3 regions of the Prochlorococcus sp. MIT 1327 genome follow, and region 1 is predicted to be linked to each of the others. Evidence: predicted binding sites of a transcription regulator. Region 1 holds the regulator's gene; each other region holds the start of a gene.
What was found. The regulator NtcA, encoded in region 1, controls nitrogen genes in cyanobacteria. The targets are predictions, from matches to a motif close to GTANCNNNNGNTAC.
Positions count from the first base shown of each region.

Region 2: a site for NtcA is predicted at 2,396-2,409, ahead of SIB80_RS01235 (CbiX/SirB N-terminal domain-containing protein). Genes of this name have one in related genera too.
Region 3: a site for NtcA is predicted at 2,320-2,333, ahead of urtA (urea ABC transporter substrate-binding protein). Genes of this name have one in related genera too.

Region 1 is NZ_CP138972.1:720,925-725,123, forward strand. Features, by position in the region: gene pth (aminoacyl-tRNA hydrolase) at 1-55, shown strand, start outside; gene SIB80_RS03450 (DUF3146 family protein) at 55-312, shown strand; gene SIB80_RS03455 (resolvase) at 296-727, opposite strand; gene SIB80_RS03460 (DUF3084 domain-containing protein) at 724-1,929, opposite strand; gene ntcA (global nitrogen regulator NtcA) at 1,995-2,729, opposite strand; gene rph (ribonuclease PH) at 2,804-3,538, opposite strand; gene SIB80_RS03475 (cob(I)yrinic acid a,c-diamide adenosyltransferase) at 3,680-4,199, shown strand, end outside.
Region 2 is NZ_CP138972.1:267,853-272,051, reverse strand. Features, by position in the region: gene ureC (urease subunit alpha) at 1-619, shown strand, start outside; gene cobA (uroporphyrinogen-III C-methyltransferase) at 662-1,447, opposite strand; gene SIB80_RS01235 (CbiX/SirB N-terminal domain-containing protein) at 1,444-2,229, opposite strand; gene SIB80_RS01230 (ferredoxin--nitrite reductase) at 2,929-4,199, shown strand, end outside.
Region 3 is NZ_CP138972.1:274,393-278,591, forward strand. Features, by position in the region: gene SIB80_RS01260 (urease accessory protein UreD) at 1-409, opposite strand, end outside; gene ureE (urease accessory protein UreE) at 493-1,005, shown strand; gene SIB80_RS01270 (urease accessory protein UreF) at 1,005-1,688, shown strand; gene ureG (urease accessory protein UreG) at 1,688-2,296, shown strand; gene urtA (urea ABC transporter substrate-binding protein) at 2,414-3,709, shown strand; gene SIB80_RS01285 (ABC transporter permease subunit) at 3,808-4,199, shown strand, end outside.

The DNA.
Region 1 (4,199 bases):
ACGGGCAGGTAATCGTCTCAATGCTTTTCAACCGGAGGGTTGTTCTGCCTGCTGATGAGTCATTTGCCTGTCACCACGGCTCGCCTCTGTGTACACCGCCAAAGCTTTGCCGACCAACGCTTGGATGGGGAGGTTTCCGCTGGGGGGTTTCAGTGGCAGTTCAGCTGGGCTTTCGATCGGGGTGAACTGAAAGTGGAACCCTCTCTTGGGCGAGCACTGATTGAGGATGCTTTACTGCGATTCCTCGTTAAGGCTGACTACCGCCTTGAGCCTGGTGGGGATTATATGTTCACTGTTAGGGCCCGATTCTGAAGTTGGGTGGTCCGGGCCAAAGGAGTTGTTGCCCGAGGTGGTCTTCAAGCAACACCATTGCGGCTATGGCGTCCAGATGATGGGGAGGCAGGATCATTCCTCGGGGTAGCCAGCGGCGCCAGTTGCTTGGGGGCCATAGCTCCCAATAGCGATGGCGGGCGCGCAGTGTGCTCCCACGTTCTTCGACCACATGCAAGGGGGCAATGTGCAGTAGAAGGTTTTGCCAGTATTCACTGCTGGTGCCGTTGCCGATCAAGATGCCTTCTAAGGGTGCTTGGTTTTGCCAATGCATGATGAGGTCGAGCACAGCGGCTGCGGCCACCACTTTCCCCTCCAGCACAGCACTTGTTGCTGTATCGGCAAGAACTAATCCACATTTATTGCGACCAGGATCTATGGCCACAAGCTTTGTCATGGTTTGTCTTCGGGAATCTTTGTCCAAGGACCACCCACGGGCTGCAGGACAACTGCTACTGGATCGGCTGTATCGCTGTTGCGGAGTGCCACGGCTTCTAGCTCAATCCGCTCTTGAGAACGGTTCAGTAATGCCTTGCCGAGCCGGTTCATCTCACTGCCATCGAACTGCAGTCCTGAACTGAGGGATCCGCGTCTTTTTACCTCTGCCAGAGTTGATGCAAGCAGGAGGCTAAGTCGGTTGCGCACGGTTTCGCTGCTCTTCTCGTTTTGGTCAAGAGTCGTTCGTGCGAGAACTTCGCCTTGTCGGACGATGTTGATATTTGGGCGAGCATCCGGGAAGGCATATACCACGTTCTCACCACGCAACACGTTTGCGGCAGAGCGCACATAGACCACCCAGGTGCCTGGCTTTCGGATGATCTGTTCGATGCGGTTGATATCGGTGCGTGGCACGAGCAGGATCTGTCGATTGGCTTCTTCACCGGGACGTACGCGTCGAAAAGCCTCCAGGTTTGCTTCCTGAAGTAGGCGGTCGATGACGGCTTTCGCCTGGCTGGGGTTATCGAGCCGCAGGGTGGCTGCAGCAAGTTGCTGCCCACTGCTCAGCACAACATCCCCTCGACGTAAGGCAATGAGGTTGGTCTCGAGCTGCTTCAGTTCTTTTTCAGCCGCGCTAATCCTGCTGCGAACATTGGCTAGTTCAACTTCCGTTCGGCGGATGTCGGCATCTTTTTTGGAAATGTCGCGACTGAGACGAGCTCGTTCCGCCTCGAGCTGTTGCCTTTGTTTTTGTAGTGGTGCGAGTTCGTTGCGAAGGGCAGTAGCTCGCTTTTTGGCTTCCTTCAGTTCATTCTGAACCTGATTGCTGTCCGACCTGGCCTGCTTGAGATCAAGCTCGGCATTGAACTGGGCCGACCGACTTGAATTGAGGGCATCACGACTTTGTTGGAGTTTGGCCTGAAGGTCATCCAGTTCAAAAAGTCCTACTCGCAGTTGTCGACTGACCAGCAGCATCAGTCCTAGGGACAGGGCGCTAATCAGGCTGCCAGTGAGAACGGTGATGAAGACGGCTGTCCTTCGCGGTCTGAGATTGAACAGGCTCAGCCTTGCTTTGCCTACACGGCTGCCAAGTCGATCGCCGAGGGTGGAGAGCACACCACCGAGGACGAGTAGGGAGAGGATCAGCAGCCAGCCGGTCACGAAAATGGGCGGGTGGGATCAGGAATAGTGTCAACCCGTTTCACCATCCTGGACTGGGACGGGGATCAGTTGAATTTTTTAGCAAGGGCAATCGGATCAAGAACGGTGATTTTCTTGCGATCGATTTGCACTAGACCTGAATTGCGCAGGTCTCCCAACAGGCGAGTAATGGTGACGCGAGTCGAGCCGATTGCTTCAGCGATGGACTGATGTGAGAGGCGTAGGTCAATGGTGATTCCTTGTTCCCCTGGAACCCCGAAATCCCGGCAGAGGACTAGCAGGAAACTCACAAGCCTTGATGACATGTCGCGGTGAGTGAGGGTCTCGATCATGGTCTCGGTTTGCAAGATCCGACTTGAGAGACCCTGCAGCAGAAGTAACCCCACGCTGGTGTCGTTTTCGATCGCTTGGCGAACTGAGGTGGCTGGCGCTGTGATCATTTCCACTCGGGTGAAGGCTACGGAGTGATAAAAACGGTCCGAGCGATGGCCTGTGAGTAGAGAGAGCACTCCAAATAGGCTGTTTTCACGCAGCAATGCCACGGTGATCTCTTCACCAGATTCATAGACCCGAGATAGCCGAACGGCGCCGCGTCGAATGAGATAAACCTTTTCGGCAGGATCGCCAGGAAAGAAGATGGTTTTGGAGCGCTCCACCATTTCGTTGCTGGCGCCATCCAGTTCACGGATGACTTCCAGCAGGGTTTTCTGGGGTGGAGCAGGCGAGTTGGCCATACTTCCTGACCCTTGAACATAGGGTTGCTGGGCGTAACGGCTGAAGCCGCGGATGACGCCGGCCATGGCTGCGCAGCAAACGGCAGAAATATGAAGTTAGGGAGTGGACCTCCACCACCATGTAGCAATGGTGACGGTTTTTAGTCTTCTTGCATTAATGCCGAACGTTGGAAGGCTTGTAGATGTTGCAGGCCGGGTTCTGCCAGATTCAGCAAGTCGTTGAGTTGATTCCTGCTGAATGGAGCCCCTTCAGCGGTGCCCTGCAGCTCCAATAGGTGCCCATTGGAGCCCATTACCACGTTTAGATCCACATCAGCCCTGGAGTCTTCGCTGTAGTCGAGGTCGAGAAGGGGATAACTCTCCACTAAACCAACGGATACTGCAGCAACTTGCTCGATGACGGGTTGATGCGTGAGCAGCCCTTGTTCTAGCAAGCGATCGCAGCCTCGTTTTAAGGCAATCCAAGCGCCGGTGATGGAGGCTGTACGTGTGCCGGCATCGGCCTGAATGACGTCACAATCAATTCGCAGGGTGGTTTCCCCAAGAGCGGCCATGTCGATCACGGCGCGCAGGCTGCGGCCAATGAGGCGTTGAATTTCTTGAGTGCGTCCGGAAAGCTTGAGCAGTTCACGGTTCTGTCTTTGCGGTGTAGACCCAGGCAGAAGGCGGTACTCGGCGCTGAGCCAGCCTTTGCCTTGGCCTTTGCGCCAGCGGGGTACACCTTCTTCAACGCAAACACTGCAGAGCACTGCGGTGCGACCAGTGCGGATGATTAACGAACTGAGGGCAAAGCCCATTGGATCCCATGTGATCTGAAGGGGCCGCATCACGTCAGCAAGGCGGCCGTCAGCACGTGGCTGGGGGGATGTGAGCATCGTGCTGTTGGTGGTTGAGATGAACTGAGCCTGGCAGAAACAGGTGCTTTTACACCATGGATAGTGTCAAGAGCCTTGTTAAGCAGCTTCCCACCGCTACATTTGATTTCTGCTGGTTTTGTCGGGGCGATTGAGACTTTTATGACTGCCAGCCTGAGCCCTAGTCATCGCTCCGTGGATCCGTGCATGACGGACCATCGCTCGCAGGAGAGTGATGGGAGTCGGTCTTTGGCAGTAGTTGCTGATAGGCGTTTGCTGCATCTGGTAGCTCCTGAAGGGCAGCTTCAGGTTTATACAGCCCCCTATCGAGGCAGTTTTTCTGTTGTCTTGAGTCAGGCGTTAAGAGCGGCTGGGCTGGGAAGTCGTGTGTTGGTGGCTCAGTTCCTCAAGGGAGGAGTAGACCAAGGCCCAGATGGGCGTGTGCGCCTATGTGGGCGACTTGAGTGGCTGCGCCCGGCGGTTCCTGGCTGTCTATCTGAGCCTGCTTCAACGCTTGCCCTTGACTCCAGCGCGCCTGAGGCCGTGGAGGCCATTTGGCATGAATGTCGGGATCGCATCTTGGCGAGTGATTTGGATCAAATGGTGTTGGATGAGGTTGGTCTGGCGATTGCTCTTGGTTATCTCGATGAAGCTGATGTGTTATCAACTCTGGAACAGCGCC
Region 2 (4,199 bases), 450 kb from region 1:
CGGAGAGGTGATTACCAGAACATTCCAGACCGCTCACAAGATGAAAGTTCAGAGAGGCTCTCTGCCAGAAGATGCTGCCAATCCACGTGGCACTCGTAACGACAACAACCGCCTAAAGCGCTACATCGCCAAGGTAACGATCAACCCCGCCATTGCCCACGGCATTGACAACCATGTTGGCTCAGTAGAGGTAGGCAAACTGGCAGACTTGGTGCTCTGGAAGCCAGGTTTCTTCGGCGTGCGGCCAGAACTTGTCATCAAGGGCGGGTCAATCATCTGGGCGCAAATGGGCGATGCTAATGCCTCGATTCCAACACCTGGACCAGTCCATGGCAGACCAATGTTTGCAGCATTCGGCAAAGCCCTTGCCCCCAGCTGCCTCACCTTCCTGAGCCAAGCGGCCATCGAAACAGATCTTCCCAACAAGCTGGGGCTGCAACGTGCCTGCATTCCCGTTCTGAACACCCGCACGATCGGCAAAGCAGAAATGCACAACAACAATTCACTACCAAAAGTAGAGGTAGATCCACAAACTTACGAGGTGTTCGCCGACGGCGATTTACTCACATGCGACCCCGCAGAAGAACTACCAATGGCCCAGCGATATCTTCTACTTTAAACGCTAAATTCAACATCTACCTTTAGGTTGCTAAGTAATAGATCAAGACTTGATCGGCATCACAACCTCAGCCGGCTGAGGAGCACACTCTGCAACCTGTTCATCAACTACTGCACCCACAATCACAATCGACGGCGCTGCAAACCCTTCGCTCTGCACCCTTTGAACCAACTGTTCCAAGGGAGCTTTGAGGTAGCGCTGACCTACGACAGTGCCCTGTTGAATGATTGCTGCGGACGTAGCTGGATCGAGTCCACCGGCAATCAACTCTTCGACGATATAAGCAAGGTTATGCAAACCCATATAAATCACCAGGCTGTCACTTGCGCTAGCAAGATCCTTCCAATTCACAGAAGGGCGCTGTTTGTCGATCTTCTCGTGACCTGTCACAAAGGTGACAGAACTACCACCACAACGATGGGTCAGAGGAATACCCACATAGGCCGGCGCAGCCATCCCCGCTGTAATCCCAGGGACCACCTCCACCGATACCCCATGACTCTGCAAATAGGCGGCCTCCTCACCACCCCGCCCAAACAAAAAAGGATCACCACCTTTTAGGCGTACTACACAGGAATGACTCTGAGCCAATTCAACAAGCAACTCATTTGTCTTGGACTGTGGAACCCAATGACGTTCTCGACGTTTACCAACAAAATGCCGTTCACAAGACTCGGGCACTAACTCGAGTACTTCCTTAGGCACCAGAGCATCGTGAACCAAGGCTCCGCACTGGCGAAGCAGACGATAAGCCTTCAGTGTGAGCAAATCAGGATCACCAGGGCCTGCACCCACCAAATACACAGTGCCAAAGTCCAAAGAGCTCATGGCAATGCAGCCAGCAAATCAATCAAACCCAATCGAAATAACTCAATCTCAAGTAGGGAAGTCATCACCCCAGAATCGCGCAGCGTCTGCGTAATCTGGATTGGCGCCAAGGCAAGAAAAAGAGGCGTGGATGCCTCCTTCGCTGAAGCGACATCAGCATGCCAATCGTCCCAGGAAAGCATGGGCAACGCCAGCCGCTGCTGCAGCAAACTTAAATAGCGATGAGCAACACCCTGGCGAAGGGGATGGTGAACCAAAACAAGAGAGCCATCACGACAATCCTGACGCTGCACCCACTCCTGTAACAATCGCCACCAAGAGGGCCAGGCACCCAAGAAAGGCACCAACCTGGTGTTCACACCCTGTTGCTGAAGTCGCTGACGAATCAACGGCACATCCTCTCGAACATGAGAACCAGGCAGCAACAACAAAGGAACCAGCCAAATAGGATCTGCACTCTGCTCATGGCGATCAGTAGCCGTTAAGGCCTCTACCAGCACAGGTGTGCCTCGACGTTGCGCGACCTGCAGAGCAAAAGAACGCACACAAGAAGGAACATACCCACCAGCACGGCCATGCACGATCAAACGCAAAGCACGCTTACAACCATCCTCCTCATGCTTTCGTAACAACGGCCACGGATCTAAGACATCCGAAACTGGTGAAGTCATGCCAGTCTTAATAGTCGACTGCAACCATGGCATCCCGTCGCTATCGAACACAGTCGCAAACTCGGTTGAGGACGAGTGGTCGCCAAGGCAGACAGGGTGCAACCCGCTCAAAACGCTTTAACAGTGACTTCGAAAGGGATTTAGCTGCCATGAACCGTGTGTGGAAAATGCTCAGACAAGGCACAATCCGCTGGTTGGGAGAGATAGGCCGCCAATACTGAAATCACTTAAAATTTATACACAGCAACCATAAAGAAAGAAACTTGTGCACCTAGATGTATCGATAAACACCAAATTTTGAATTTCACACAAATGCTCAGTTTTGTTCAATCTGATACCACCAATACCCTCTTCCATCAGGCTTAATGACTCCATTGGCAGCGTGACCTGAATCCTCAACACCCCTGGCTCGGTCAAATCAGCCGGGTTCAGAATGTATACAAAGACACCAAATCTTGAATTTCACACAAATGCTCAGTTTTGTTCAATCTGATACCGCCAATACCCTCTTCCATCAGGCTTAATGACTCCATTCGCAGCGTGGCCTGACTCCTTAACACCCCTAGCTCAGCCAACATCAGCCGGGCTCAGAATGTATACAAAGACACCAAATCTTGAATTTCACACAAATGCTCAGTTTTGTTCAATCTGATACCGCCAATGCCCTCTTCCATCAGGCTTAATGACTCCATTCGCAACTTACCCTTACTTCAATAATGGCAGAGTCTAAAAACCATGGGCATCGAATAAGCGAATAAAGTTTAAAAAAACATGATCACTTCTTTTCAAGTTTAATTTCAACAAAATGTCATGGTTATTAGCTCTCCTGCTAAACAATTTCTCCAAGGAAAGAAGCTCAACAAAATTGAGCAAAACAAAGCTTTTAAAGATGGCTTAGATGTTGGTGATGAACTTGAAACCTTTGCTCAGGTTGGTTGGGAACAGGTCGATAAAACAGACCTCGAACTGCGCCTGAAATGGTATGGAATGTTCTGGCGACCCAAAACTCCTGGCAAGTTCATGCTACGGCTAAGGATACCAAATGGTGTTCTCAATAGCCACCAAATAAAAGTAGTGGCCTCAATTGTGGGTCGCTACGGAGAAGACGGCAGTTGCGACATCACAACACGCCAAAACCTACAACTTCGTGGTGTTTTACTGAGTGATCTTCCCGAAATCCTCAGACGTCTTGAAGAGGCAGGTCTCAACACAATCCAATCAGGTTTTGATAACCCACGCAATGTCACAGGAAATCCACTGGCTGGGATTGACCCTCTTGAAATTGTTGATACTCGCCCTTACACAACTGAACTACAAAATTTCCTCACGAATCAAGGAAAAGGAAATCATGAATTCTCCAACCTGCCCCGCAAATGGAATACGGCAGTTGCAGGGGCCCGCGATAATTTCCTGCTCCATAACGACATCATCTTCCATCCAGTGGAACACGATGGGGTGATGGGTTTCGGCGTCTGGCTCGGAGGGATCCTCTCCTCGCAGATGAATGACTATGCGCTGCCTTTAAATGCCTGGGTTAAACCCAATGAAATCTGTCGGCTCACCGGCACTATTCTAACGCTATGGCGAGATAACGGTGAGCGTAACAATCGCCCTAAGGGCAGGTTTCGCATGTACCTCGACAGCGTGGGCATCGAAGCGTTTCGCACCATGGTGGCGGAAAAATTTGGACCGCTAACTCCTGATCCCGGTTCTGTATTTGACGACAAGCCTCGCTCTTTTTACGGAATCCACCCTCAGAAACAAACAGGGCTTCACTACGCCGGCATGCATGTACCCGTTGGACGATTACGCGCAGAAGATCTTCAGGATCTTGCTAGCGCCAGTCTTAACTATGGCAGTGGTGAAATTCGTCTTACTGAAGACCAGAACATCATTTTGGTGGGGCTATCAAATACCAACCTCGACAAATTTCAAGCTGATCCACTGCTACAGCGTTTTCCACTTGAACCCGGTTCCTTTGCCGCCGGCACTGTCTCCTGCACAGGAAATACGTACTGCAGCTTCGCCCTTACAAACACCAAAGATCAGGCCATGGCAATGGCCCATCAACTGGATGCAGA
Region 3 (4,199 bases), 450 kb from region 1:
TGTAGAGGCCTCCTTGAAAAACCACGAGCTCTTGGGGTAACCATTCCAGATCAGCATTGGTTTCTAGTTCGAAGTGACACTCTTGACTTGCCCATCGGCCTTTGGGGTGTTGTTTGGAGCGGCCTACGGAGCCATAGACCTTCTGGGCAGCCACACTCGTGACCAGGCCGCGGCTGTCTGCTCCAGCTTTGACATTCACACTGAGCTGATCTCCTCCGACCAAACCCCCTGCGGTGTGAAGTAAGGGCAGTTGACAGCGGCCGTCGTGATCAAGATTGGCACGCTGAATCTTGAATGGAGCCGTGCATTGGCTCTGATGCACGGTGAGCTGGGATTGAAGATCGTCTGTCGCAGTTTTGCTGATCAGTTGCAAGGAACATTGGCCGTGCCAGGGTCTATCGCCAGTCATCGGAGCACGCTGTGATCGAGCACGGTTTAACTCTTTAGCAACACTCACGGATGGAGCAGTTGCCGTTTGGCAGGCTTATGGTCATGAGCTTGGTCGATTTTCCTTCTCTCGATACTGTTCCGGTGCTCACCCGCAGGCTTGATGCTGTTGGGGTTGAGGCTTGTATGGAATTGCCTCTCACTGCTGAAGAACGCACACGTTTGCGAGGGCTGCGATGCACGGCTTGTGGTCAGTCCGTCTTATTGCAATTGCCGCGGCAGGGCCCATTGCAGCCTGGAGAAAGTTTGGCTGCGGCGGAAGGGCCTGTTTTGGTGAGGGTGGTCGCTGCTCCTGAGAAACTGTTGGTGGTTAGGGCTCCTTCAGAACTGGCTCTGCTTGAGGCGGCTTATCACTTGGGTAATCGTCACGTGGCACTAGAGCTACGCACGCAGCAGCTGCGTTTGCTAGATGATCCTGTCTTAGCCGATCTGCTGCGGGTGCGTGGCTTGGCTTTGGAGTCTCTGATGGAGCCATTTTATCCGGAGCCTGGGGCCTATCAAGGCGTCCATAGCCATGATCACCAGCCCATTGATGGGCAGCAACAACGTCATCAGTGATGAGCAGTCTCGCTTTGCTTCAGCTTGTTAGCCCGGCTTTGCCGGTGGGTGCGTTCAGTTATTCGGAGGGTTTGGAACTGCTGGTGCAGCGAGATCAGCTTCAGGATCGAGCAACTTTGGCAAGTTGGTTGGAGGCGGAGCTAAGTCGCGGGCAGGTCATGATCGAAGCTGCTGCTTTGCGCCCGCTGCGTCATTCCCTCAGCCAATGGCAGGTGAGTGCTGAGCAGGGCAAAGTTGACCATGGCACTGACGTGCGCGATTGGGCTCAATGGTTGATTGCACTGCGAGATGCGGCTGAAGTAAGAGCGCAGCAACAGCAGATGGGCCGCTCTCTTTTGCAGTTATTAGCTGACCTGGGTCATCCTCTCCCTGATGGAGGAGTGGATTTTGGTTGGCCAGTGGCGTGGGCTTGGGCTGGTTTGTCTTGGGAGATAACGCCTTTGGAGGTTGTGCAGGGTTACTTGTTTGGCTGGGTGGCTAATCAGCTCAGTGCGGCCGTGCGTCTTGTTCCGCTTGGGCCAACTGAGGCACAACGGTTGCAGCGTCAGCTTCAGCCGCTGATTGAAATGCAGGCCCGTAGCTTGCTTGATGTGGATCCAAAGCAGCTTTGGTGCGGAGGAGTGGGTTCTGCTATTGCACAGCTCTCCCATGCTGAGCTGTATTCCCGATTATTCCGGAGCTGATGAGTAGCAAACTGCGTTTAGGTGTGGCTGGCCCGGTGGGTTCGGGTAAGACAGCACTAGTGGAGGCAATGTGTCGCCGTCTACGAGATCAGTTGCAATTGGCAGTTGTCACCAATGACATCTATACCCAGGAAGATGCAGAGTTCTTGACGCGTGTTGGAGCTCTTGAGCCAGAGCGTATTCGCGGAGTGGAAACAGGCGGTTGTCCTCATACTGCTATTCGTGAGGATTGTTCGATTAATCGCGCGGCCGTAGAAGATCTGGAGCGAAATTTTCCAGATCTTGATGTTGTGCTTGTTGAGAGTGGTGGCGATAATCTTGCCGCCAGCTTTAGTCCAGAATTGGTGGACCTTTGCATCTATGTGATTGATGTGGCGGCTGGCGACAAGATCCCTCGCAAGGGTGGCCCTGGGATTACACGCTCGGATTTATTGGTGATCAACAAGATTGATCTCGCTGTCCATGTCGGGGCCGATTTGGAAGTGATGAAGCGCGATACGACGCGGATGCGGGGAGAGCGCCCTTGGTGCTTCACCAACTTGCGGAGCGGCGATGGCTTGGAGAGCGTGCTGCAATTTTTGTTGCAACAGCTACCAAATCGCCCTTAGCAATGATCAGCGCAAAGGGCTTTGTATCATTCACTACAGAATCATGCCTGGCTGATCTTTACGTTCCCCAGGCCGCCCGAATAGGCGTGCTCCATATTCTGCCTATCTACGGTTTCAATGAACGTTTCATTCTCAAAGCGCCTTGTGGCTGGCTTCGCCGCAACCGCCGTTGGTGTCAGCATTACGGCTTGCGGTGGTGGTAGTGATAAAACCGCTAATACCGATTTCGACGACACGGTCACGGTTGGTATCCTCCATTCCTTAAGTGGCACCATGGCCATCTCGGAGTCCACCCTTGTGGACACAGAGAAAATGGCGATTGAAGAGATCAACGCTGCCGGTGGTGTTGAAGTTGATGGCAAGAAATACAAGATCGACTACATCGTTGAAGATGGCGCTTCTGATTGGCCAACCTTCGCTGAGAAGTCCAAGAAGTTGATCGATCAAGATAGTGTTCCTGTTGTCTTTGGTGGTTGGACTTCCGCAAGCCGTAAGGCGATGCTGCCGGTTTACGAATCGAAGAATGCATTCCTCTATTACCCGATTCAGTACGAAGGCCAGGAGTGTTCCAATAACATCTTCTACACAGGTGCGACTCCGAATCAGCAGTCGGAGCCTGCAACCAAGTTCATGTTCGAGAAGTCGCCCGCTGCTGGCAAGCCCTTCTTCCTTGTAGGTTCTGATTACGTTTTCCCTCGCACCTCCAATACCATCACTAAGGAGCAGGTCAAAGCTCTAGGTGGCAAAGTGGTTGGAGAGGATTATTTGCCCCTCGGCAACACTGAAGTGGCGCCGATCATTGCCAAGATCAAGAAGGCATTACCTGATGGTGGTGTGATCATCAACACCCTTAATGGTGACCAGAACGTTGCTTTCTTTAAGCAGATTCAGGATGCCGGACTTACTCCTGAAAATGGCTACTACGTGATGAGCTATTCCATCGCGGAAGAAGAGATCAGCACGATCGGGCCTGAGTTTCTTGAGGGACACTATGGGGCTTGGAATTACATGATGTCGATTGATACGCCTGCTTCGAAGAAGTTTGCATCTGACTTCAAGGCCAAATATGGCAATGATCGTCAGGTTGCTGACCCTCAGGAGTCGGCTTACAACATGGTGTATCTGTGGAAAGCTGCGGTCGAGAAGGCCAATAGCTTTGATGACGACAAGGTTCGTGAAGCTTTGATCGGAATTGAGTTTGATGCGCCTCAGGGTCCTGTGAAAGTGATGCCAAACCATCACCTGTCCCAGACCGTACGTATCGGCAAGATCACCAAAGATGGTCAGTTCGAGATTCTCGAAGAGACCGATGGCCCTGTGGCTCCACAGGCTTGGAACCAGTTCGAGCCCAGTTCTAAGGGCTATGCTTGCGACTGGACTGATGCCAACAAAGGCGAGAAGTACAAGCTTTGATTGCCTCGCCAAGGCGTTTTTCCGCTTTGGCATTGTTTGGGAGGAGTCCGGAAACGGGCTCCTCCTTTCGTCGTTTTTCTGGTCTCTGATCTTCGCCCGTGCAACTGCTTCTTGAAAGTCTTTTCAATGGTGTGGCCATCGGCTCGGTGCTGCTGGTTGCTGCCCTCGGACTGGCGATAGTCTTCGGCCTGATGGGTGTCATTAACCTCGCCCATGGCGAGTTGATCATGCTCGGGGCCTACACCACTTATGTGGTACAGCTGATCTTCAAGCTGCCTGCTCTGCAGCCTTTCTACAACGCTTATGTGTTGGTGGCGATTCCTCTGGCATTCATCGTTAGTGGTGTGGTTGGTATCTTGCTAGAACGCACCGTGATTCGTCGTCTCTACGGCAACCCGTTGGAGACATTGTTGGCGACATGGGGCGTTAGCCTGATTCTGCAGCAGTTTGTGCGCAGTTTTCCATTGGCTTATGCGGCTGGCTTGGTGCT